One region of the Streptomyces sp. NPDC045956 genome, then DNA from elsewhere that is predicted to be linked to it. Evidence: riboswitches for the same ligand, from Rfam matches in the RefSeq annotation. Region 1 holds a riboswitch; the other holds the start of a gene.

Region 1 (11,264 bases):
GCGGCCACGGTGCGGGTGTCTCGTCACCCCGCCCGGCCCCTCGGATGGATACGGCCGGCGGCCCGGGGCCGGTACGGCTCGGCACCGAGGGCCCCCTGCGAGGGCCGCGGGCACGCGGAATGCGGCGCCGCCGCCCCTGGGTCGGGGCGGCGGGCCGGACCGTACCGCACCCGGGTGCCGGGCGCGAGGACGGGTCAGGTCAGACGGCGAGCGCCTGGGCGCGGCGCTTCACCTCCGTGCCGCGATTCTCGCTCAGCGCCTGGGCGGGGGTGCCGGGCAGGGACGGGTCCGGCGTGAAGAGCCACTCCAGCATCTCCTCGGCCGTGAAGCCGTCGTCCCGCAGCAGCGTCAGGGTCCCGACCAGGCCCTTGACGACCTTGTCCTCGTCGATGAAGGCCGCCGGGATGTGCAGCGCGCGGTTCTCGCCGCGGCGGACGGCGATGAGCTGGCCTTCCTTGATCAGCTGGCGTACGCGGGTCACCTCGACGCCGAGCATCTCGGCGATGTCGGGGACGGTGAGCCAGGCAGGCACGAGCGCGTCGGTCTTTGCGTCAATCTCGGTCACGTCCACAAGCCTGCCATCCGGCACTGACAGTGGGAAACCGGACCCGTCCGTCACGGCACCCGGGCCGGGGGCGGAAGGACGGGCGGAAGGCCGCGGAAGGGCTACGCCGTCGCCGCCTTGAGGGGTCTCGCCGGGTCGGTCAGCAGCCGCGGGTCCATCCTCGTGCCCGCCTGGATCAGGCGTCTGCCCTGCGCCAGGTCCCGGGGGCGGCCGACCGCCAGCAGGGCGACCAGGCGGTCCTCGCGCAGCCAGCAGACCGACCAGGCGGGCCCCGCGGGGTCACCGCGCCAGAGGGTGGCGTCGGCGGCCGTGTGGTGGCCGGCGTACTGGACGAAGCGGCCGAACTGCTCGGACCAGAAGTACGGCACCGGGTCGTAGGCCTCGGGGGCCTCGTCCGCGGGGGCGCCGACGATGGCGGCGGCGACCGTGCGCGGGCCCTGGAGGGCGTTGTCCCAGTGGTGCACCAGCAGCCGCTCCCCGTAGCGGGCGGAGGGGAAGGACGCGCAGTCGCCGACCGCGTAGACGTCCGGGGCGGAGGTGCGCAGGCGGTCGTCGGCCGGCACGTCGCCGTGCTCGCCGAGGTCGATCCCGGAGCCGGCGAGCCACGCGGTGGCGGGCCGGGCGCCGATGCCGACGACGACCGCGCCGGCGGGCAGCCGGGAGCCGTCGTCGAGGACCACGTGCCCCGGCCCGCCGTCCGCGGCGGGCTCGACGCGCTCCACGCGCGCGTGCGTGCGCAGTACGGCGCCGGCCTCGGCGTACCAGGCGGCCATCGGCCCGGCGACCTCGGCGGGCAGCGCTCCGGCGAGGGGCCGGTCGGCGGCCTCCACGACGGTCACCGCGCAGCCCGCCTCCCGCGCGGCGGTGGCGAACTCCGCGCCGATCCAGCCGGCGCCGACGACCACGATGTCGTGCTGCCGGGCCAGCACCGGGCGCAGCCGTTCGGCGTCGTCCAGGGTGCGCAGCAGGTGCACGCCGGGCACGCCCTCGGCGCCGGGGAGCCGGACCGGTTCGGCGCCGGTCGCGAGGACCAGGGCGTCGTAGGGCACGGGTCCGGCGGAGGTGTCCAGGAGGTGGGCGCCGGGACGGACGCCCAGGGCCTCGCAGCCGAGCCGCAGGGTGATGTCGAGTGCCTCGAAGTCGACGTCGAAGGCGGAGCCCTCGGCGGTGCCGAGCAGGACGGCCTTGGACAGCGGGGGCCGGTCGTACGGCTGGTGCGGCTCGGCGCCGATCAGCGTCACGGTGCCGGTGAACCCCTGCTCCCGCAGGGCGACGGCGGTCTGCACGCCCGCCATGCCCGCGCCCACGACGACCACACGGCGCTCCGCGTCCGCCGCCCGTTCCCGGGTCTGCTCCTGCGTCTGCTCGCTCACCTGATCACCTTAGACACCTGACGTTCTGTCAGTCAGTGCTCGTACGGAGTGACCTGTTCCACAACGCTCGTCCCACTGCCCGGCCGCGACTCCCACTCCCAGGTCTCCTCCAGGCGCACCCGACCGTCCGGCAGCTCGACGACGGTCGAGACGCAGTGGCCCGAGGACGTGCCGCCGTCGGTCCCGAGCTGCACGTACCGGAAGTCGAGCCGGTCGCCCTCCCGGGTGCCCACCAGGCGGCCGAGGACCACGTCGCCGCCCTCGTACTCGGCCCACACGGCGCCGTCCCGCTCGTGGTAGCCGAACCGGGTGCGCGTGCCCACCTGGCCGGGTGCCTGGTCGGCGACCGGGGCGAGGACGAGACCGTCGAGTGAACGCGCCATGGGCATGGGCTCCCTTACACGTGTGCTGGGCAGCGGGCTAGGGTGGCCAACGTAAAGCACTCGCGGGAGCCCGGACGCACCGGGCTGAGAGGGAGGCTGGCGGCCTCCGACCGTACGAACCTGATCCGGGTCATGCCGGCGAAGGGAGGGGCTGGACGCCCATGTCGTCTCCGTCACACACGTCGTCCCGCGCATCCGACGTCCTGGTCGTCGGCGGCGGGATCATCGGCCTGGTCACGGCCTGGCGGGCCGCGCAGCGGGGGCTCGCCACGGTCCTCGTCGACCCGGAGCCGGGCGGCGGGGCCGCCCAGGTGGCGGCCGGGATGCTGGCCGCCGTCACGGAACTGCACTACGGCGAGCAGACGCTGCTCGCCCTGAACCTCGCCTCGGCCCGCCGCTACCCCGAGTTCGCGGCGGAGCTGGCCGACCTCACGGGCCACGACCTCGGCTACCGCCGCTGCGGCACCCTCGCCGTCGCGCTGGACGCCGACGACCGCGCCCACCTGCGGGAACTGCACGCGCTCCAGCAGCGGTCGGGGCTGGAGGCCGAGTGGCTGTCGGGGCGCGAGTGCCGCCGTCTGGAACCGATGCTCGCGCCGGGCGTGCGCGGCGGGCTCCGGGTGGACGGCGACCACCAGATCGACCCCCGGCGGCTGGCCGCCGCGCTCCTGGCCGCCTGCGAGGGCGCGGGCGTGGTGTTCCACCGGGTGTGGGCGGAGCGGCTCGCCGTCGGCCGCGGGGAGCGGGCCACGGGGGTGGTCACGGCCGACGGGAGGGTCCTGGAGGCCGGGCAGATGGTGCTGGCCGGGGGCAGCCTGAGCGGACGGCTCGCCGGGGTCCCGGACGACGTGCTGCCGCCGGTGCGGCCGGTGAAGGGGCAGGTGCTGCGGCTGGCGATGCCGGCGGCGCACGGGCCCCTGCTGAACCGGACGGTCCGGGCCGTGGTGCGCGGCAACCCGCTCTACCTGGTGCCCCGGGAGAGCGGCGAGCTGGTCGTCGGCGCCACCAGCGAGGAGCTGGGCTGGGACACGACGGTGACCGCGGGCGGCGTCTACGAGCTGCTGCGCGACGCCCACGAGCTGGTCCCCGGCATCACCGAGCTGCCCCTGACGGAGACCCGCGCGGGCCTGCGCCCGGGCTCCCCGGACAACGCCCCGCTGCTGGGTCCGACCGGCCTGGAGGGGCTGCTGCTGGCCACCGGGCACTACCGCAACGGCGTCCTGCTCACCCCGGTGACCGGCGACGCCATGGCGCACGTCCTGACCACCGGGGAGCTGCCGCCCGAGGCCCGCCCCTTCACCCCGCGGCGTTTCAGCGCCGCTCCCGCACTCTCGGAGCAGTCCGCATGAACATCTCCGTCAACGGCGAGCCGCGCGAGGTGGCTCCCGGAACGGCCCTGGACGCCCTGGTGGGCACGCTCACCGCGGCGCCGTCCGGAGTCGCCGCCGCCCTGAACGAGACCGTCGTCCCGCGCGCGCGGTGGTCCGCCACCGCCCTGGCCGACGGCGACCGCGTCGAGGTCCTCACCGCTGTCCAAGGAGGCTGACCATGGCCGACGACCCCTTCGTCCTCGGCGGTACGTCCTACGCGTCCCGCCTGATCATGGGCACGGGCGGGGCCCCCAGCCTCGATGTGCTGGAGCGCGCCCTCCTGGCCTCCGGCACGGAGCTGACGACCGTCGCGATGCGGCGGGTGGACGCCTCGGTGCACGGGTCCGTGCTGTCCGTGCTGGAGCGGCTCGGTATCCGGGTGCTGCCGAACACGGCCGGCTGCTTCACCGCCGGGGAGGCCGTCCTCACGGCCCGCCTGGCACGCGAGGCGCTCGGCACGGACCTGGTCAAACTGGAGGTCATCGCCGACGAGCGCACCCTGCTGCCGGACCCGATCGAGCTGCTGGACGCGGCGGAGACACTGGTCGACGACGGGTTCACGGTGCTGCCGTACACGAACGACGACCCGGTCCTCGCGCGGAAGCTGGAGGACGTCGGCTGTGCGGCGATCATGCCGCTGGGCTCGCCGATCGGGTCCGGGCTCGGTATCCGCAACCCGCACAACTTCGAGCTGATCGTGGAGCACGCGCGCGTGCCGGTGATCCTGGACGCGGGGGCCGGTACGGCGTCCGACGTGGCGCTCGCGATGGAGCTGGGGTGCGCGGGGGTGATGCTCGCGTCGGCGGTCACGCGCGCGCAGGAGCCGGTGCTGATGGCCGGCGCGATGCGGGCCGCGGTCGAGGCGGGGCGGCTGGCCCGGCGGGCGGGACGGATCCCGCGTCGGCGTTTCGCCGAGGCGTCCTCCCCGTCCGAGGGCAGGGCGGCGCTGGACCCGGAGCGGCCCGCTTTCTGAGCACCGGCAACCGGGCCCGCCGCTCCGGTGCAGTACGTCACAGGTGCGCTGCAGTACCGCCCCCGATCGCCGACGGCAGCACGGGGTGTCCGTGGTGGCTCGTACACTCACCTGCGTGGACACGACCCTTCAGGACCCCCTCGTCGGGCAGCTGCTCGACGGCCGGTACCGCGTCGAGGCGCGGATCGCGGTCGGCGGGATGGCCACGGTCTACCGGGCCGTGGACACCCGCCTGGACCGCGTGCTCGCGCTGAAGGTGATGCACCCGACGCTCGCGACCGACGTCACCTTCGTGGAGCGCTTCATCCGGGAGGCGAAGTCCGTCGCCCGGCTCGACCACCCCAACGTGGTGCAGGTCTTCGACCAGGGCGCCGAGGGGGCGTACGTCTACCTGGCGATGGAGTACATCGCCGGCTGCACCCTGCGCGACGTGCTGCGCGAGCGCGGGGCGCTCCGGCCGCGGGCCGCGCTGGACATCCTGGAGCCGGTACTGGCCGCGCTGGGCGCCGCGCACCGGGCCGGGTTCGTGCACCGCGACATGAAGCCGGAGAACGTGCTCATAGGGGACGACGGCCGGGTCAAGGTCGCCGACTTCGGGCTGGTCCGGGCCGTGGACACGGTGACGCACACCACCGGGTCCGTCCTCGGCACCGTCTCCTACCTCGCGCCGGAGCAGATCGAGCAGGGCACCGCCGACCCGAGGGTCGACGTGTACGCCTGCGGTGTCGTCCTGTACGAGATGCTGACCGGCGGCAAGCCCCACGAGGGCGACTCCCCGGCCCAGATCCTCTACAAGCACCTCCACGAGGACGTCCCGCCGCCGTCGGCCGCCGTCCCGGAGATGGCGTACGAGCTGGACGAGCTGGTCGCGACGGCCACCGCCCGCAACCCCGAGATCCGTCCGCACGACGCCGTGACGCTGCTCGCGCAGGCGCGCCTCGCGCGCGCGGCGCTGAGCACGGAGCAGCTGGACGCGGTGCCGCCGCAGGCGATCGGCGGCGAGCACGACAACGCCGAGGACCGCACGAGCGTGATCCCGCGCGCGCTGACCTCCCCGATGCGCCCGCTGCCCGTCGACGAGGACGGGGGCGGCGGCCGGGCCCACGCGTTCCCCGCGGACGGCATCGACCGCACCAGCCGGCTGGCCGCTCCCCCGCCGCCGCCCCGGCGCCGGCGTCCGGAGCTGCGGCGCGGCCCGCTCGCGATCGTCGTCGCCGTCCTGCTGGTCCTCGGGGTCGGCACGGGCGTCTGGTACATCAACTCCGGTCAGTTCACCAAGGTGCCGGCGGTGCTGTCCAAGAGCGAGGCCGAGGCCCGGGACCGGCTGGAGGACTCCGGCCTGGACGTCGGCAAGGTCCGGCACGCCTACAGCGACACGGTGGAGCGCGGGAAGGTCATCAGCACGGACCCCGGCGCGGGCGCCCGTATCCGCAAGAACGACTCCGTGTCGTTCACGGTCTCCGACGGCCCCGACACCGTGAAGCTGCCGGACGTCGCGGGCTACCGGCTGGACCGCGCGCGGACCCTGCTGAAGGACGAGGGGCTGGAGCCGGGCATGGTGACCCGGGAGTTCAGCGAGGACACCCCCAAGGGCTTCGTGGTCTCCACCGAGCCCGCCACCGGCACCACCGTGCGGGCCGGCTCGGCGGTCGCCCTGGTCGTCAGCAAGGGCAGCCCCATCGACCTCCCGGACGTCACCGGTGACGACCTGGCCGACGCGAAGGCGGAGCTGACCGAGGCCGGTCTGAAGGTGAAGGTCGCCTCCGCGCAGGTGCACTCCGAGTACGACCGGGGCCAGGTCGCCCGGCAGACGCCGGACCCGGGCAGCCGGGCGGCCGAGGGCGACACGGTGACGCTCACGGTGTCCAAGGGACCCGAGATGATCGAGGTGCCGGACGTGGTCGGGGACAGCGTGGACGACGCCAAGCGGAAGCTCGGGGACGCCGGCTTCGAGGTGGACGAGGACCGGGGTCTGCTCGGGCTGTTCGGCGACACCGTGAAGGACCAGTCCGTGGACGGCGGGGACACGGCCCCCAAGGGCTCCACCATCAAGATCACCATCAGGTGACGGCTCTCACGGCCCGGAGCGGCGACCGGTCATGACACCCTGAATGGGTGAACAGTCAACAGTCGGCTCTCTCCCCCGCGCCCGTCCGCAACCCCGTCGGCGGTCACGTCCCGGTGGCCGGGGGCCTGCACTCCGTGGGCCTGTCCTACGCCCGTGAGCTGAAGGCCGAGGCCGTGCAGGTCTTCGTCGCCAACCCGCGCGGCTGGGCCACACCGGCGGGCAACCCCCGGCAGGACGAGGCGTTCCGGGAGGCCTGCGCGGCGGAGTCGATCCCCGCGTACGTGCACGCGCCGTACCTGATCAACTTCGGTTCGCACACCGAGGCGACGGTGGAGCGGTCCGTGGACTCGCTGCGCCACTCGCTGCGGCGGGGGCGGGCGATCGGCGCGCTCGGCGTGGTCGTGCACACCGGCAGCGCCACCGGCGGCCGGGACCGGTCGGTGGCGCTGAAGCAGGTGCGGGAGCACCTGCTGCCGCTGCTCGACGAGCTGACCCACGACGACGACCCGTACCTGCTGCTGGAGTCGACCGCCGGCCAGGGCGCCTCCCTGTGCTCACGGACCTGGGACTTCGGGCCCTACTTCGAGGCGCTGGACGCCCACCCGAAGCTCGGCGTGTGCCTGGACACCTGTCACGTCTTCGCGGCCGGGCACGACCTGACCGGCCCGGCGGGCATGCACCAGACCCTGGACCTGCTGGTGGACGCGGTCGGTGAGGGCCGGCTGAGGCTGATCCACGCCAACGACTCCAAGGACGTGGCCGGCGCCCACAAGGACCGGCACGAGAACATCGGCGCCGGCCACATCGGCGAGGACCCGTTCCGGGCGCTGATGACCCACCCCGCGACCGAGGGGGTGCCGCTGGTCATCGAGACGCCGGGCGGCAAGGAGGGCCACGCGGCGGACGTGGAGCGGCTGAAGAAGCTGCGCGACGGCTGACCGGCGCGGGGAACCGCCGAACGGTCAGAGGTCGGGGCCGTCCCCGGGTTCCTCCTGGTAGGAGTAGCGCTGCTCGCGCCACGGGTCGCCGATGTTGTGGTAGCCCCGCTCCTCCCAGAAACCGCGGCGGTCGGCGGTCATGTACTCGATGCCCCGGACCCACTTCGGGCCCTTCCAGGCGTACAGGTGCGGGACGACCAGCCGCAGCGGGAAGCCGTGCTCGGCGGTGAGCAGCTCGCCGTCCTTGTGGGTGGCGAAGAGGGTGCCCTCGGCGGCGAAGTCGGACAGGCGGAGGTTGGAGCTGAACCCGTACTCCGCCCACACCATCACGTGGGTGACGGCGGGCGCGGGCGGGGCGAGGTCCAGGATGGTGGCGGCCGGGACACCGCCCCACTCGGCGCCGAGCATGCTGAACTTCGTGACGCAGTGCAGGTCGGCGACGACCGTGGTGTACGGCAGGGCGGTGAACTCCTCGTGGGTCCAGCCGCGCTTGTCGCCGTCGGCGGTGGCGCCGAAGACCCGGAACTCCCAGCGTTCGGGGCGGAACTTGGGCACCGGACCGTAGTGGGTGACCGGCCAGCCCCGCTGGAGCCGCTGTCCCGGCGGGAGCTCGAACCGCTGCGCTCCTTGCGAACCGCCTTCTCCCGATTCGTTTCCCACCGGCTGACCCATGCCTCCATCCTGACAGACCCGGACCGATGCCCCTGACCCACCCCTCTTACATTCGGGCAAAGTAACGCGATATGGACTAAGCCTGTACTTACTTACTAAGTCGAGACTTACTGGACGATCTTCTGCACCGGTGCAATCATGCGGCGCAACAGGCCAGTTCCCGTTCGAAGGAGCGTCAAGCGATGCAGGGCGACCCCGAGGTCATCGAGTTCCTCAATGAGCAGCTGACCGCCGAGCTGACGGCGATCAACCAGTACTTCCTGCACGCGAAGCTGCAGGACCACAAGGGCTGGACCAAGCTCGCGAAGTACACGCGCGCGGAGTCCTTCGACGAGATGCGCCACGCCGAGGTGCTCACCGACCGCATCCTGCTCCTGGACGGCCTGCCGAACTACCAGCGGCTGTTCCACGTCCGGGTCGGCCAGACGGTCACCGAGATGTTCCAGGCCGACCGGGAGATCGAGATCGAGGCCATCGACCGGCTGCGCCGGGGCGTCGAGGTGATGCGGGCCAAGAACGACATCACGTCGGCCAACGTCTTCGAGGCCATCCTCGCCGACGAGGAGCACCACATCGACTACCTGGAGACCCAGCTGGACCTGATCGAGAAGCTGGGCGAGTCGCTCTACCTGTCGACGGTCATCGAGCAGGTCCAGCCGGACCCGTCGGGACCGGGCTCGCTCTGAGGGCCGAGGACACCCGGGGCGCGCCCTAGGCGGCTTCGGGAAGCTCCGCGAGGACCGGTCCGCCCTGGTCGGCCAGCTCCCGGCGGGGGCAGGCGCCGCGGCCGAGGAGTGCCTGGATGCGGCGCACGCAGCCGCCGCAGTCGGTGCCCGCCTTGCAGGCGGAGGCGATCTGCCGGGGCGTGCAGGCCCCGGCCTCCGCGTGGCCCTTCACCTGTTCCTCGGTGACTCCGAAGCAGCTGCAGACGAACACGCGGTTCACCTCCCGAGCGGGTACAAGGTCGTGCCGTACCGAGGACCGGAAGGCCCGCTGATCGGTGAGGCAAACCTAACCTTACCCATCACGCAAGATCGAAAAAAGTGGAGGGGCGCGGATCGTGTGTGACCCGCGCCCCATTCACCAGCCCCCGCGAGGGGCGGACCGTCACTGGTCCCGGTACATCTCCGCCACCAGGAAGGCCAGGTCGAGCGACTGGCTGCGGTTCAGACGCGGGTCGCAGGCGGTCTCGTAGCGCTGGTGCAGGTCGTCCACGAAGATCTCGTCGCCGCCGCCGACGCACTCGGTGACGTCGTCGCCGGTCAGCTCCACGTGGATGCCGCCCGGGTGGGTGCCCAGGCTCTTGTGCACCTCGAAGAAGCCCTTGACCTCGTCGAGCACGTCGTCGAAGCGGCGGGTCTTGTGACCCGAGGCCGCCTCGTAGGTGTTGCCGTGCATCGGGTCGGTGATCCAGGCGACGGTCGCGCCCGAGGCGGTGACCTTCTCGACCAGCTCGGGGAGCTTGTCGCGGATCTTGTCCGCGCCCATGCGGACGATGAAGGTCAGCCGGCCCGGCTCACGCTCGGGGTCGAGGCGCTCGATGTACTGGAGCGCCTCCTCGGCCGTGGTGGAGGGACCGAGCTTGATCCCGATCGGGTTGCGGATGCGCGAGGCGAACTCGATGTGCGCGTGGTCCAGCTGCCGGGTGCGCTCACCGATCCACACCATGTGCCCGGAGACGTCGTACAGCTGCCCGGTGCGCGAGTCGACCCGGGTCAGCGCCGACTCGTAGTCGAGCAGCAGCGCCTCGTGCGACGAGAAGAACTCGACGGTCTGGAACTCGGCCGGGTCCGTCCCGCAGGCCCGCATGAAGTTCAGCGCGTTGTCGATCTCCCGGGCGAGCTGCTCGTAGCGCTGGCCGGAGGGGGAGGACTTCACGAAGTCCTGGTTCCAGGCGTGCACCTGGCGCAGGTCGGCGTAACCGCCGGTGGTGAAGGCGCGCACCAGGTTCAGCGTGGACGCCGACGCGTGGTACATGCGCTTGAGCCGCTCGGGGTCCGGGATCCGGGCCGCCTCGGTGAAGTCGAAGCCGTTGACCGAGTCGCCGCGGTAGGTCGGCAGCGTCACGCCGTCGCGGGTCTCGGTCGGCTTGGAGCGGGGCTTGGAGTACTGGCCGGCGATCCGGCCGACCTTCACCACGGGCACGGACGCGGCGTACGTGAGGACGGCGCCCATCTGGAGCAGCGTCTTCAGCTTGTTGCGGATGTGGTCCGCGGACACCGCGTCGAAGGCCTCGGCGCAGTCGCCGCCCTGGAGGAGGAACGCCTCTCCCTTGGCGACGGCCGCCATCCGGGCGCGCAGCTGGTCGCACTCGCCCGCGAAGACGAGCGGCGGATACGACTCGAGGTCCGCGATCACTGCGCGCAGAGCCTCGGTGTCGGGGTACTCGGGCTGCTGCGCCGCGGGCAGGTCTCGCCAGGTGTTGCCAGCGCTCGGGCTGGTCTTAGCGTTCACGGTCACCCCTCAACCCTACGGGGTCCCGCCAAGCGGTTTTCGCACGGCTCGACAGGTGAGACGCCACCCCCGCGCGGACCGCGGGACATGAGTTGGTAACCTCACGCGCCTTCGACGTTTGAATCATGTACATCTCACATACAGACCGAGCGCACACCAGGGGTGGGACTTGAGCGCGGACCATCGCAGAGACCGCAAGAAGAAGAGACTGCTCGTCTACGGTGTCGCCTCGCTCGTGGCCGCCGCCACCACGGCCGGCACCCTGGCCCTGGCCTCGCCGGGCCTCCTCGGCTCGGACACCACCCGGTCCGGGACGGCGGGGCAGGCCCGGCTGCAGGACGAGTTCCGGGCGGCCGCGGAGGAGTTCGGCGTCCCGCAGAGCGTGCTCATGGCGGTCTCGTACCGGCAGACGCGCTGGGAGGACCACGACGGGCTGCCGAGCACCACCGGCGCCTACAACGTGATGGG
Region 2 (11,264 bases), on a different contig from region 1:
GGGCGCGGTGCGTTCCGGGGCGTCGCCGGAGGAAGTCGGGCTCCCCGCCCCTCCCGGTGCGCCCCGTTCGCTTCGTCCTCGGCCCGCCGCCCGCCGACCCCCGCCGCTCCGGCGACTCCTCCGCCTGCGCGACTTTCGACGTCACCGTCTCCGCCGCGCAGTGGATCCTGTCGGCGTACATGCTCGCCATCGGCTGTCTGTTCATACATCCCCGACCCACGGCCGGGGGACGGGCACCGCGGTCGGTCCGCACACCTTTCGCGTGCGATCCGTACGGGTCGCTCCATCCTCCGTACGACCCCCGGCCGCCCGGTGACCTGGGGAAACCGCCTACGACCGCCGGGGGCCGTCTCTGGGCCGACAGGCTCGCGCAGTCACACCGCGTCTGCGCAGCCGAGCCCTCTCAGCGCCGCCGAGGGAACTTCCAGCCGTTCTGGCGCAGCTTGTAGAGGACGAACACTCCGCAGAGCGCCCACACACCGAGGAAGGCCCACTTGAACCACGGGGGGCCCTCCCAGCGCTCGGCCAGGTGAACCGATGCCGCGTAGTAGGAAGTCATTCCCTGCGCGTGCCCGGCCGTTCGGGCCGGAACCGTCGATCTATGGCCTTCCTCGTACGCACCTTGCTCGACGGCATGAGGTGCGCGTCCAGAAGTGCTTCACCTGCCGGACCCCGCGAAGGGTGCCACTCGCGAAGTCGACGGCGTCCTCGCCCAGGCCCACGATCTCCCTCGGAGGAAGTCCGCGCCCGGCACCCATGTGGACCGCGGGCCGGTAGCGCTGAGGGGAGCTGCCCGGCCCGCCTGGCGCTCAGAGGTCGGGAAGTCCCGTCAGGGCGGCCATCTGGCGGATCGTGGTCGGGCTCGCGACGCCGGAGTAGGCGCGCACCTCGTCCAGGGTGCCCCTGAAGTACTCACCGTGGTGCGCCGAGCGGCCCACCTGAAGGCCGCCCGAGGCCGTCCACGAGGTCGTGTCCACGGCAGTGGAGGTGTTGGCCAGCTGCCCGTTCACGTAAAGGCGGAGTTCATGAGCAGGGGCGTCGAAGACGACGGCCAAGTGATCGCCCACGCCGTAGGGATTGTCGTCAGGCAGATCCTGTTCCTCGGTGATGACGACGTGCGGAGCATTCGCCTCGTCCTCGGTGGACACCACGACTTCCCACTTCCCGTTCGCCGCCTGGTACCGGATCGCAATGCGGTCGGCATCGGAGCCCGGAAGTGACAGAACCGTCTGCGTCCTGTCGTCGGCCGCGGCCGGGCGGGCGCGAGCACCGAGAGTGAAGCTCCCGTTTCCGCCGACCGGTGCCGCGGACGTCGCCGCCCAGTCACCGTCACCGTCGAGCCGGAGGTCGCCCTGATCAACCAGGGCAGGATTCCCGAAGATGTCCTCGTTGTGGTAGATCCAGGCATCGCCGTTCAACATCAGAGGCAGGCCCTCGGGCTCCACATTCGGAGCGACTCCGCCGGGCGCCGCCTCCAAGGGCCAGTAGCCCTCCCGACTGAGCGGCGTCTCTCCAGCCCGAGGGCCGTGTTCTTCGCCGGCTGCGTAGGCGGTGCCAGGGAACGCGCCGAGCGTGAACGAGAGCGCGACGGCGCTCAGCGCCACAACCATGGCGCGGTATCTGTCGTGCATGACCCCCCTTTGTCAAAACCCGGTCAGAATGCCGCTGTGATCCTCCAGCCCCGCTCCTTCGGGCGCAAGGAGTTTCGGTCGCCGGGCTCACGTATCGGCCTGCCGTTTCGGGGGCTGGTCCGTGTGTTCTTCGCAGCCGACGCCGAGAACGGCATCCACGCCGTTCACTGGGATGACGCCCGTCTCGAACCCGACCGCACCTTCACATGGCCGGACGGGGAACAGCTCCGGTCGCTCCAGCGCAGCCGGAATGACGTGCCGTGGCGCCGCCACCTGGGCACCCGCGGCGACGGCTGACCGAGTCCTGGGCCCTCCCTGGGCCGTCCGAGGTCGACCAGCGCTGACAGCCGGCACCTGCGGGTGACCACCCCCACCCCGCACCGGCCTGGGCCCCCGGTTTCGATCTGCGACACTGGGAAGGTCATGCCTAAGCCCGGAGAACTCACATTCGTCGCCCCGCGCGGAGTCAAGAAGCCGCCGCGGCACCTCGCCGATCTCACGCCCGCCGAGCGCAAGGAGGCCGTCGCCGCCATCGGCGAGAAGCCGTTCCGTGCGAAGCAGCTCTCGCAGCACTACTTCGCGCGGTACGCGCACGACCCCGAGCAGTGGACGGACATCCCGGCCGGCTCGCGGCAGGGGCTGCGGGAGGCGTTGCTGCCCGAGCTGATGTCGGTGGTCCGGCACCTGTCGACCGACCAGGGCACCACCCGCAAGACGCTGTGGAAGCTGTTCGACGGGACGCTCGTCGAGTCCGTCCTGATGCGCTACCCGGACCGGGTGACCATGTGCATCAGCTCCCAGGCGGGCTGCGGCATGAACTGCCCGTTCTGCGCCACGGGGCAGGCCGGCCTGGACCGGAACCTGTCCACCGCCGAGATCGTGCACCAGATCGTTGACGGGATGCGGGCGCTGCGCGACGGGGAGGTCCCCGGTGGGCCGGCCCGGCTGAGCAACATCGTGTTCATGGGCATGGGCGAGCCCCTCGCCAACTACAAGCGCGTCGTCGGTTCCATCCGCCGGCTCACCGACCCCGAGCCCGACGGGCTGGGGCTCTCCCAGCGCGGCATCACCGTCTCCACCGTCGGCCTCGTGCCGGCGATCCACCGGTTCGCCGACGAGGGCTTCAAGTGCCGCCTCGCCATCTCGCTGCACGCGCCCGACGACGAGCTGCGCGACACCCTCGTCCCGGTCAACACGCGGTGGAAGGTGCGCGAGGTGCTGGACGCCGGGTTCGAGTACGCGGAGCGGTCGGGGCGCCGGCTGTCGATCGAGTACGCGCTGATCCGCGACATCAACGACCAGGCGTGGCGCGGTGACCGGCTCGGGCGGCTGCTCAAGGGCAGGCCCGTGCACGTCAACCTCATCCCGCTCAACCCGACGCCCGGCTCGAAGTGGACCGCCTCGCGGCCCGAGGACGAGAAGGCGTTCGTGGAGGCGATCGCGGCGCACGGTGTGCCGGTGACGATCCGGGACACCCGTGGCCAGGAGATCGACGGGGCGTGTGGTCAGCTCGCCGCGAGCGAGCGGTAACCTGACCGGCGTCAGTATCACGCGCAGGTCTTCACAGGTCCGTACAAGTACATCTTCATATTCCGACAGGGGAGCGCCACAGCGCTGAGAGTGCGGCACCGGCCGCAGACCCTCCGAACCTGGCCCAGGTCATTCTGGGTAGGGAGATCGGTCACCACTCGAGCTGTTGCGCCCTGCCCGGGACCCTCGCCAGGGGTCCCGGGCGGGGCCGCGTCTTCTCCTGGTCACCCAGGAGGAATTCAGTGAGCATCACCAAGAAGGTCAGCGTCCTGGCCCTCGGACTCGGCATGGTCGGCACGCTGGCCGCCTGCGGATCGTCGTCGGACGACGCTCAGGGATCCGGCGACCCCAAGACCGTGACCCTGGTCAGCCATGACTCGTGGGCCGCGTCGAAGGACGTCATCGCCGCCTTCGAGAAGCGTTCCGGCTACAAGGTCAGGGTCCTGGAGGACGGCGACGCCGGACAGGCCGTCAACAAGGCCATCCTCACCAAGGACAACCCGCAGGGGGACGTCTTCTTCGGTGTCGACAACACGCTGCTGTCCCGCGCCCTCGACAACGGCATCTTCCAGCCGTACGAGGCGAAGGGCTCCGACCTGGTCCTCCCCGAGTACCGGGCCGACCAGGACAAGCACCGGGTCACGCCCGTCGACACCGGGGACGTCTGCGTCAACTACGACAAGGCGTACTTCCGCGAGCACGGGCTGACCCCGCCGGACTCCCTCGACGACCTGGCCGACCCCCGGTACAAGGACCTGCTCGTCACCGAGAACGCCGGCAGCTCCTCGCCCGGCCTCGGCTTCCTGCTGGGCACCGCCGCGAAGTACGGGGACGGGGGCTGGCAGGGCTACTGGAAGAAGCTGAAGGCGAACGGCGTCAAGGTCGTCGACAGCTGGGAGCAGGCGTACAACGAGGAGTTCTCCGGTTCGTCCGGCGGCAAGAAGGCCGGCGGCGACCGTCCGCTCGTCGTCTCCTACGCCTCCTCCCCGCCCGCCGAGGTCATCTACGCCGACCCGCAGCCGGCCACCGCGCCGACGGGCGTGGCCCAGGGCACCTGCTTCCGCCAGGTCGAGTACGCGGGACTGCTGGAGAACGCAGCGAACCCCGAGGGCGGCAAGGCGCTCCTCGACTTCCTGATCAGCAAGGAGTTCCAGGACGACATGCCGTTGAACATGTTCGTCTACCCGGTGCGTGAGGGCGCGCGGATCCCCGAGGCGTTCCGGAAGTTCGGGCCGCAGGCCGAGGACCCGCAGACCATGGACCCGGCGAAGATCGCCGACCACCGCGACCAGTGGGTCAAGTCGTGGACCTCGCTCGTCCTGAAGTGAAGCGCCGGAGCACCGCGCGCGGGAGCGTGACGCGGCTCGGCCTGATGGCCGTGCCCGTCGCGTTCTTCGCGGTGTTCTTCGCCTACCCGGTCGCCGCGATCGTCGCGCGCGGGCTGAAGGTCGACGGAGCCTGGCAGTTCGGGCGGATCGCGGACGTGCTGGCCCAGTCCGACGTCCGGCACGTGCTGTGGTTCACCACCTGGCAGGCCCTGGCCTCCACGGCGCTCACCCTCGTGATCGCCCTGCCCGGCGCGTACGTCTTCGCCCGTTTCGACTTCCCCGGCAAGCAGTTCCTGCGGGCCGTGGTGACCGTGCCGTTCGTCCTGCCGACGGTCGTCGTCGGTACGGCGTTCCTGGCGCTGGTCGGACGCGGCGGCCTGCTCGACGAGGTGTGGGGCCTGCGGCTGGACACCACCGTGTGGGCGATCCTGCTCGCGCACGTCTTCTTCAACTACGCGGTCGTCGTGCGCACCGTCGGCGGCCTCTGGTCGCAGCTCGACCCCCGGCAGGAGGAGGCCGCGCGGATGCTCGGCGCGTCCCGCCTCACCGCCTGGCGGACGGTCACGCTGCCCGCGCTCGGGCCCGCCGTGGCCGCCGCCGCGCTGATGGTGTTCCTGTTCACCTTCACCTCCTTCGGCGTCGTCCAGATCCTCGGCGGGCCCACCTTCTCCACCCTGGAGGTGGAGATCTACCGGCAGACCTCGCAGGTCTTCGACCTGTCCACGGCCGCCGTACTCACCATGATCCAGTTCGCTGCGGTCGCCGCCGTCCTCGCCGTGCACGCCTGGACGGTACGGCGGCGGGAGACGGCCCTGCGCCTGGTGGACGCCGCCCGGACGGCGCACCGCCCGCGCGGGGCCGGGCAGTGGGCGCTGCTGGCCGGAGTGCTGCTCACCGTCGCCGGACTCGTCCTGCTGCCGCTGGCGGTACTGGTGCAGCGCTCGCTCGGCGCGTCCGGCTTCGGCTACTACCGGGCGCTGACCCACGCGGACGGCGGCGCCTTCCTCGTCCCGCCGATCGAGGCGATCGGCAACTCCCTCCGGTACGCCCTCGCCGCCACCGTCATCGCCGTGGTGATCGGCGCGCTGGCCGCCACCGCGCTCACCCGGCGTGACGCGGGACGTTTCGTGCGCGGTTTCGACGCGCTGCTGATGCTGCCGCTCGGGGTGTCCGCCGTGACGGTCGGCTTCGGCTTCCTGATCGCGCTGGACGAACCCCCGCTGGACCTCCGGTCGACCTGGATCCTGGTACCGCTCGCGCAGGCACTGGTCGGCGTCCCCTTCGTCGTGCGCACGATGCTGCCGGTGCTGCGGGCGGTGGACGTACGGCTGAGGGAGGCGGCGTCCGTGCTCGGGGCGTCGCCCTGGCGGGTGTGGCGCGAGGTGGACCTGCCGATGGTGCGCCGGGCCCTGCTGGTCGCGGCCGGGTTCGCCTTCGCGGTGTCGCTCGGGGAGTTCGGGGCCACCGTCTTCATCGCGAGGCCGGACAGCCCGACGCTGCCGGTCGCCGTGGCCCGGCTGCTGGGACGGCCCGGGGACATGAACTACGGCCAGGCCATGGCCCTTTCGACGATTCTGATGCTGGTGTGCGCCGTGGCCCTGGTGGTGCTGGAGCGGCTGCGGACCGACCGGAGCGGGGAGTTCTAGGGATGCCTTTGAGCCTTGAGGGCGCGACCGTCCGCTTCGGTGGGCGGGCGGTGCTCGACTCCGTCGACCTGGCGGTCGCCGAGCACCAGGTGGTGTGTGTGCTGGGGCCCAGCGGCAGCGGCAAGTCGACGCTGCTGCGCGCGGTCGCCGGGCTCCAGCCGCTGGACGCCGGCCGGGTGGTGCTCGACGGGCGGGACCAGGCCGCGGTGCCCGCACACCGGCGGGAGGTGGGGCTGATGTTCCAGGACCACCAGCTCTTCCCGCAGCGGGACGTGGCGGGGAACATCGCCTTCGGGCCCCGGATGCGCGGCGCCTCGCGCGAGGAACAGCGCGCCAGGGTGGGCGAGTTGCTGGAGCTGGTCGGGCTGCCGGACGCCGCCCGCCGGTCCGTCGCCGCGCTCTCCGGCGGTGAGCAGCAGCGGGTGGCGCTGGCCCGCGCGCTGGCGCCCCGACCCCGGCTGCTGATGCTGGACGAGCCGCTCGGCCAGCTCGACCGCTCGCTGCGGGAGCGTCTCGTCGTCGAACTGCGGGAGCTGTTCGGCCGGCTGGGCACCACCGTGCTCGCCGTGACGCACGACCAGGGCGAGGCCTTCGCGCTCGCCGACCGGGTGGTGGTGATGCGGGACGGGCGGATCGCCCAGGCGGGGACGCCGCTGGAGGTGTGGCAGCGGCCGGCCGACGCGTTCGTGGCCCGCTTCCTCGGCTTCGACAACGTGGTGGAGGCGACGGTCACCGGGCAGAGCGGCGACACGCCGTGGGGCAAGGTGCCGGTTCCCGAGGACGCCCCGCAGGGAGTGCGGGACCTGCTGGTCCGACCCTCCGGGGTCCGCCTGGCGTCCGCCGACGCCGGCCTGCGCTGCACGGTCACCGCCCGCACCTTCCGGGGCACCCACGTCGCCGTCCACCTCCAGCCCGAAAACGCCCCGCGCCTGGAGGCCGCGTGCGCGCTGCGGGCGGCGCCGGAGGTGGGGGACGTGGTCGGGGTGGAGTTCGACGGGGCGGAAATCGTCGTGCTCGGATGATCGCCCGACCGTAGGGTCGCGGGCATGACACTCCTCGCCCATGAGCGCTACTGCGACGAAACCGCCCTACGGATACGGCGGTTGCGGGCCGTCGTCGGGTCCGGTGCCGACCTGTCGGCCACCGTGCCGACCTGCCCGGACTGGTCTCTGGAGGACCTCGTACGGCATGTCGGCCGCGCCCTGTGCTGGGTGGAGCTGATCGTCCGTACCCGCGCCGAGGAGGAGGTTCCGGTCGACTCGGCGCCCGGGTCCGGAGGGCCGCCGACGCGCGGGGACGCCGCCGCACTGGACGAGTGGCTGGCGGAGTCCGGCGCGAAGGCCGTGCACGCGCTGCGCGAGGCCGGACCGGACGGGCGGGCGTGGTCGTGGTTCGGGGACCACACCGCGGGCTTCTGGGCCCGCCGTACGACGCACGAACTCCTCGTCCACGGGGTCGACGCGGCCCTCGCGGCGGGACGGCCCCTCGAGGCGGTCGCGGCCGACGTGGCCGCCGACGCGATCGACGAGTGGCTGGAGATCGTGCGGTTCGTGCAGCGGGTGTTCCCGGACGGACCGGCGAAGGAGCTGCGGGTCCCGGGCCGGAGCATTCACCTGCACGCCACCGATGCCGGCGACGACGTGAACGCCGAGTGGCTCATCGAACTGCGTGAGGAGGGGGTGACCTGGCGCCGCGGCCACGAGAAGGCGACCGTGGCACTGCGCGGGCCGCTCACGGACGTGCTGCTGGCCTTCTACCGCAGGCTCCCGCCGGACGCCCCCGGGCTCCAGGTGCTCGGCGACCGCGGCCTGCTGGACCTCTGGCTGGCCAGGGCGACGTTCGGCTGAGCCGGCGCCCGCGGTCCGGTCCGCCGCCGGGCCCGGCCGTGGGCCGTGACGCGACGGTGGCCCGCCCCGGGCAGGGGACGGGCCACCGGTGCCGCGACGGGCGTGCGACGTCAGCGGTTGCCGCCCGCCCCGCGACGGCGCAGGCCGAAGAAGACCGCGCCGCCACCGATCGCGACGAGGGCCGCCGCGATGCCGGCGATCATGCCGGTGTTGGAGTTGGCACCGGTCTCGGCGAGGTTGGAGTCACCGGCCGCCGGGGACGGCGCGTTGCTCGGCACGGCCGCCGGAGCGGTGCTCTCGCTCTCCGCCGGCGCGGGGGCGGACGTCGACGGGGCCGGGGCCGGCGTCTCCGTCTCCTCGGCCGGGGTGGAGGAGCTCTCCGACGGCGTCGGGGTCGGCGTCCCCTCCGTCGCGCACGGGGTCGACGGGGTCACGAGGTTCGGCTTGATGTCCTCGTCCACGTACTTGTCGGCCTTGACGTGGATGCGGTACTCGGCGTTCGGCTTCCAGTCGGCGGCGAAGGTGATGGTGGTGCCCTCGCGCGAGCCCTTGACCACCTGCTCGCCGATCTTCTCGATGTCGGCGCCGTTGTTCTGCAGGTGGACGGTGACGGTGGCGGGGATACCGGCCGGGTCCACGTCGGTGACCGTGATGACACCCTTGCCGCCCTCGCACTTGGCGGCGGCGGAGAACTCGCTGATGTCGCAGGCCAGGGCGGTGCCGGCGGCGCCGACGGCCAGGGCCACCGAGGCGGAGGCGACACCGAGGGCGCGGACGCTACGGCGTGATGCCGTGCGGCTGATTATGGACAGGACTGCCACGTTGGTCCTTTACGGGAGCGCGGATGCGGGGGGTGGAGAGGGTGCCGACACCGTTGTCGCGGCATCAGCACACCCACGAGCCTCACTGGTCTATAAGCGATGCATAAGCAGTGTCAACGCATATGCCCGTCAAGGGACTTGGCTTTACCGTCTTATTAACCGCCCAGACGTTTCAGCGCCTCCGGAGCTTCCTCGATCCGGTCGACCAACGCGATCCGGGACTCCATGGTCCGCCCCGAGGCGAGGGACGTGAGCAGGGGCCACGCCGGCAGCCGCTCCGTCCAGTGCGCCCGGTCCACGAGCACCATGGGCGTGGGCTCGCCGCGCGACTCGTAGTAGTTCGGCGTGGCGTTGTCGAAGATCTCCTGCACGGTGCCGGCGGCGCCCGGCAGGAAGACCACGCCCGCGTTCGAGCGGGCCAGCAGGCCGTCCTCGCGGGTGGCGTTGGCGAAGTACTTGGCGATGTGCGCGGCGAAGGCGTTGGGCGGCTCGTGGCCGTAGAACCAGGTCGGGATGCCGACCGAGGCGCCGCCGCCGGGCCAGCGGTCGCGGATCTCGAAGGCGGAGCGCGCCCAGTCGGTGACCGACGGAGTGAACGACGCGACCTCGGCCAGGAGCAGCAGGGCGTCGTCCAGCATCCCGTCGCCGAACGGGGCGGCGTAGGCGCCGAGGTTGGCCGCCTCCATCGCGCCCGGGCCGCCGCCGGTCGCCACGGTGAACCCGGCGCGGGTCAGCTCCCGGCCCAGGCGCGCGGCGCCCGCGTACGGCCTGGTGCCGCGCGCCATGGCGTGACCGCCCATGACCCCCACCACCCGGGCGCCGGCGAGGAGTTCGTCGACCGCGTCGGAGACGGCGTCGTCGTGGATGGCGCGCAGCATGGAGGCGAAGACGTCGCCGTCGGACCTGGTCTGCTGGAACCAGTCGTGGGCGAGGGCGTCCGGGGTGGCCCCGTAGCCCTCGTCGAGCCGGGCGTACAGCTCCTCGGGGGAGTAGACGCGCGCCCGGTACGGGTCGAAGGGCAGGCCCGGTATGGGCGGGAAGACCAGGGCGCCCGCGGCACGCACCCGGGCGGCGGCCCCGGGGTCCATCGCGCAGCCGAGGAAGACGGCGCCCGTGGGGTCCGCGGACATCAGGGCGTCCGTACGGGCCGTCAGGTCGACGGCCTGGACGCGGTAGTGGGCGAGCGTGCCGTGCGCCGAGACGACCCGGTCGAACTCGGCGAGGCTCTCGATCTCCCGGTCGTGCGAGGCGTGGTGGGACTGGGGCTGGGCGGGTGTCGTCGGATCCACCCGCCCATGCTAGGCGTGGGGTCCGCTCAGCCCTCGACCGCCGCCGGGTCCATCCACACGACCTCGAAGGTGTGGCCGTCGACGTCGTCGAAGGCGCGGCCGTACATGAACCCGTGGTCCTGGGTCTCGCCGGAGACCGAGCCGCCGGCCGCGACCGCCTTCTCCACCAGCTCGTCGACCTTCTCGCGGCTCTCGGCGCTCAGCGCGAGCAGCACCTCGCTGCTCTTCGCGGAGTCCACGATCTCCTTCTTCGTGAACTGGCGGTACTTCTCCGGGGTGTGCACCATCACGACGATGGTCTCGCTGAGCGGGATCGACGCGGTGGTGTCGTCGCTGAACTGGGCGTTGATCTCGTAACCGAGCCCGGTGAAGAACTTCTTCGAGGCGTCGAGGTCGTTGGTGGCCAGGTTCACGAAGATCATCTGCTGGTACATGGGGGCCTCTCCCGTCGGTGTCCTGCTGCTGTCGTGCTGCTGTCGTGCTGTTCGAAGGGTTAGACGCGGGAGGCGCCCGGAACTCATCGCCGACGTGCGATTTTCTTCGAGAAGTTTTCTGCGGCGGGTCAGCGGGTCAGCGGGTCAACGGCTCAGCGGCAGGGACGCCAACTGCGCGACGACCAGGGTCAGTGGACCGAACAGGGCGAGCAGGGCGCCGGCCCGTACGGCGGCCGCGGCGCGCAGGGTCGCCGGGGGCGCGCCCAGCCGCAGCAGGGCGTCCGTGGTGTCGGCGCGGGCGTGCTTGGCCTCGACGGCCGCGGTCAGGAGGGTGGCCACCGTGCAGCCGGCCACGAGCAGGGCGCCGAGGGTGCTCAGGGGGCCGACGGCCTGGCCGTCCGCGTCGTACAGCCTGGCCGCCGCCCAGGCCGCGGAGACCACGGCGCAGACGACGCCGAGCGGGCGGCCGATGCGGTGCGCCTCCTCCATGAGGACCCGGCCGGCCAGCAGGCGCAGCGCGCCGGGACGGACCGCCTGGAGCAGCCGGCCGCACAGGTGGGTGAGGCCGGGGCCGGCCAGGGCGAGGCCCAGGGCGGTGAGGACCCAGCCGACGAGGACACCGGCGGACGGGGCGGTGTCCGCCGTGGCGGCGGTCGTGTCGCCGGCGTAGGTCTCCACCGCGAGGCCCGCGGTCAGGACGGCGATGCCCCAGGGAAGGGCGGTGGTGCTCTGGGGGCG

What was found. Region 1 has a riboswitch for thiamine pyrophosphate ahead of thiO (glycine oxidase ThiO). Riboswitches for the same ligand answer to the same signal wherever they lie in the genome.
Region 2: another riboswitch for thiamine pyrophosphate. It lies ahead of AC07FV_RS29320 (thiamine ABC transporter substrate-binding protein); the one in region 1 lies ahead of thiO (glycine oxidase ThiO).

Annotation. Positions count from the first base shown of each region.
Region 1 is NZ_JBWKKZ010000001.1:923,770-935,033, reverse strand. It holds gene AC07FV_RS04120 (Rv2175c family DNA-binding protein) at 200-565, opposite strand; gene AC07FV_RS04115 (NAD(P)/FAD-dependent oxidoreductase) at 667-1,938, opposite strand; gene AC07FV_RS04110 (avidin-fold protein) at 1,971-2,321, opposite strand; TPP riboswitch at 2,374-2,485, shown strand; gene thiO (glycine oxidase ThiO) at 2,483-3,670, shown strand; gene thiS (sulfur carrier protein ThiS) at 3,667-3,867, shown strand; gene AC07FV_RS04095 (thiazole synthase) at 3,870-4,664, shown strand; gene pknB (Stk1 family PASTA domain-containing Ser/Thr kinase) at 4,780-6,732, shown strand; gene AC07FV_RS04085 (deoxyribonuclease IV) at 6,780-7,670, shown strand; gene AC07FV_RS04080 (sulfite oxidase-like oxidoreductase) at 7,695-8,342, opposite strand; gene bfr (bacterioferritin) at 8,525-9,028, shown strand; gene AC07FV_RS04070 ((2Fe-2S)-binding protein) at 9,054-9,287, opposite strand; gene AC07FV_RS04065 (class II 3-deoxy-7-phosphoheptulonate synthase) at 9,450-10,802, opposite strand; gene AC07FV_RS04060 (N-acetylmuramoyl-L-alanine amidase) at 10,966-11,264, shown strand, end outside.
Region 2 is NZ_JBWKKZ010000013.1:47,540-58,803, reverse strand. It holds gene AC07FV_RS29340 (hypothetical protein) at 404-559, opposite strand; gene AC07FV_RS29335 (LamG domain-containing protein) at 810-1,631, opposite strand; gene AC07FV_RS29330 (hypothetical protein) at 1,668-1,928, shown strand; gene rlmN (dual-specificity RNA methyltransferase RlmN) at 2,055-3,161, shown strand; TPP riboswitch at 3,219-3,324, shown strand; gene AC07FV_RS29320 (thiamine ABC transporter substrate-binding protein) at 3,404-4,489, shown strand; gene AC07FV_RS29315 (ABC transporter permease) at 4,465-6,135, shown strand; gene AC07FV_RS29310 (ABC transporter ATP-binding protein) at 6,138-7,157, shown strand; gene AC07FV_RS29305 (maleylpyruvate isomerase family mycothiol-dependent enzyme) at 7,182-7,982, shown strand; gene AC07FV_RS29300 (LAETG motif-containing sortase-dependent surface protein) at 8,093-8,803, opposite strand; gene AC07FV_RS29295 (LOG family protein) at 8,959-10,092, opposite strand; gene AC07FV_RS29290 (VOC family protein) at 10,119-10,526, opposite strand; gene AC07FV_RS29285 (hypothetical protein) at 10,671-11,264, opposite strand, start outside.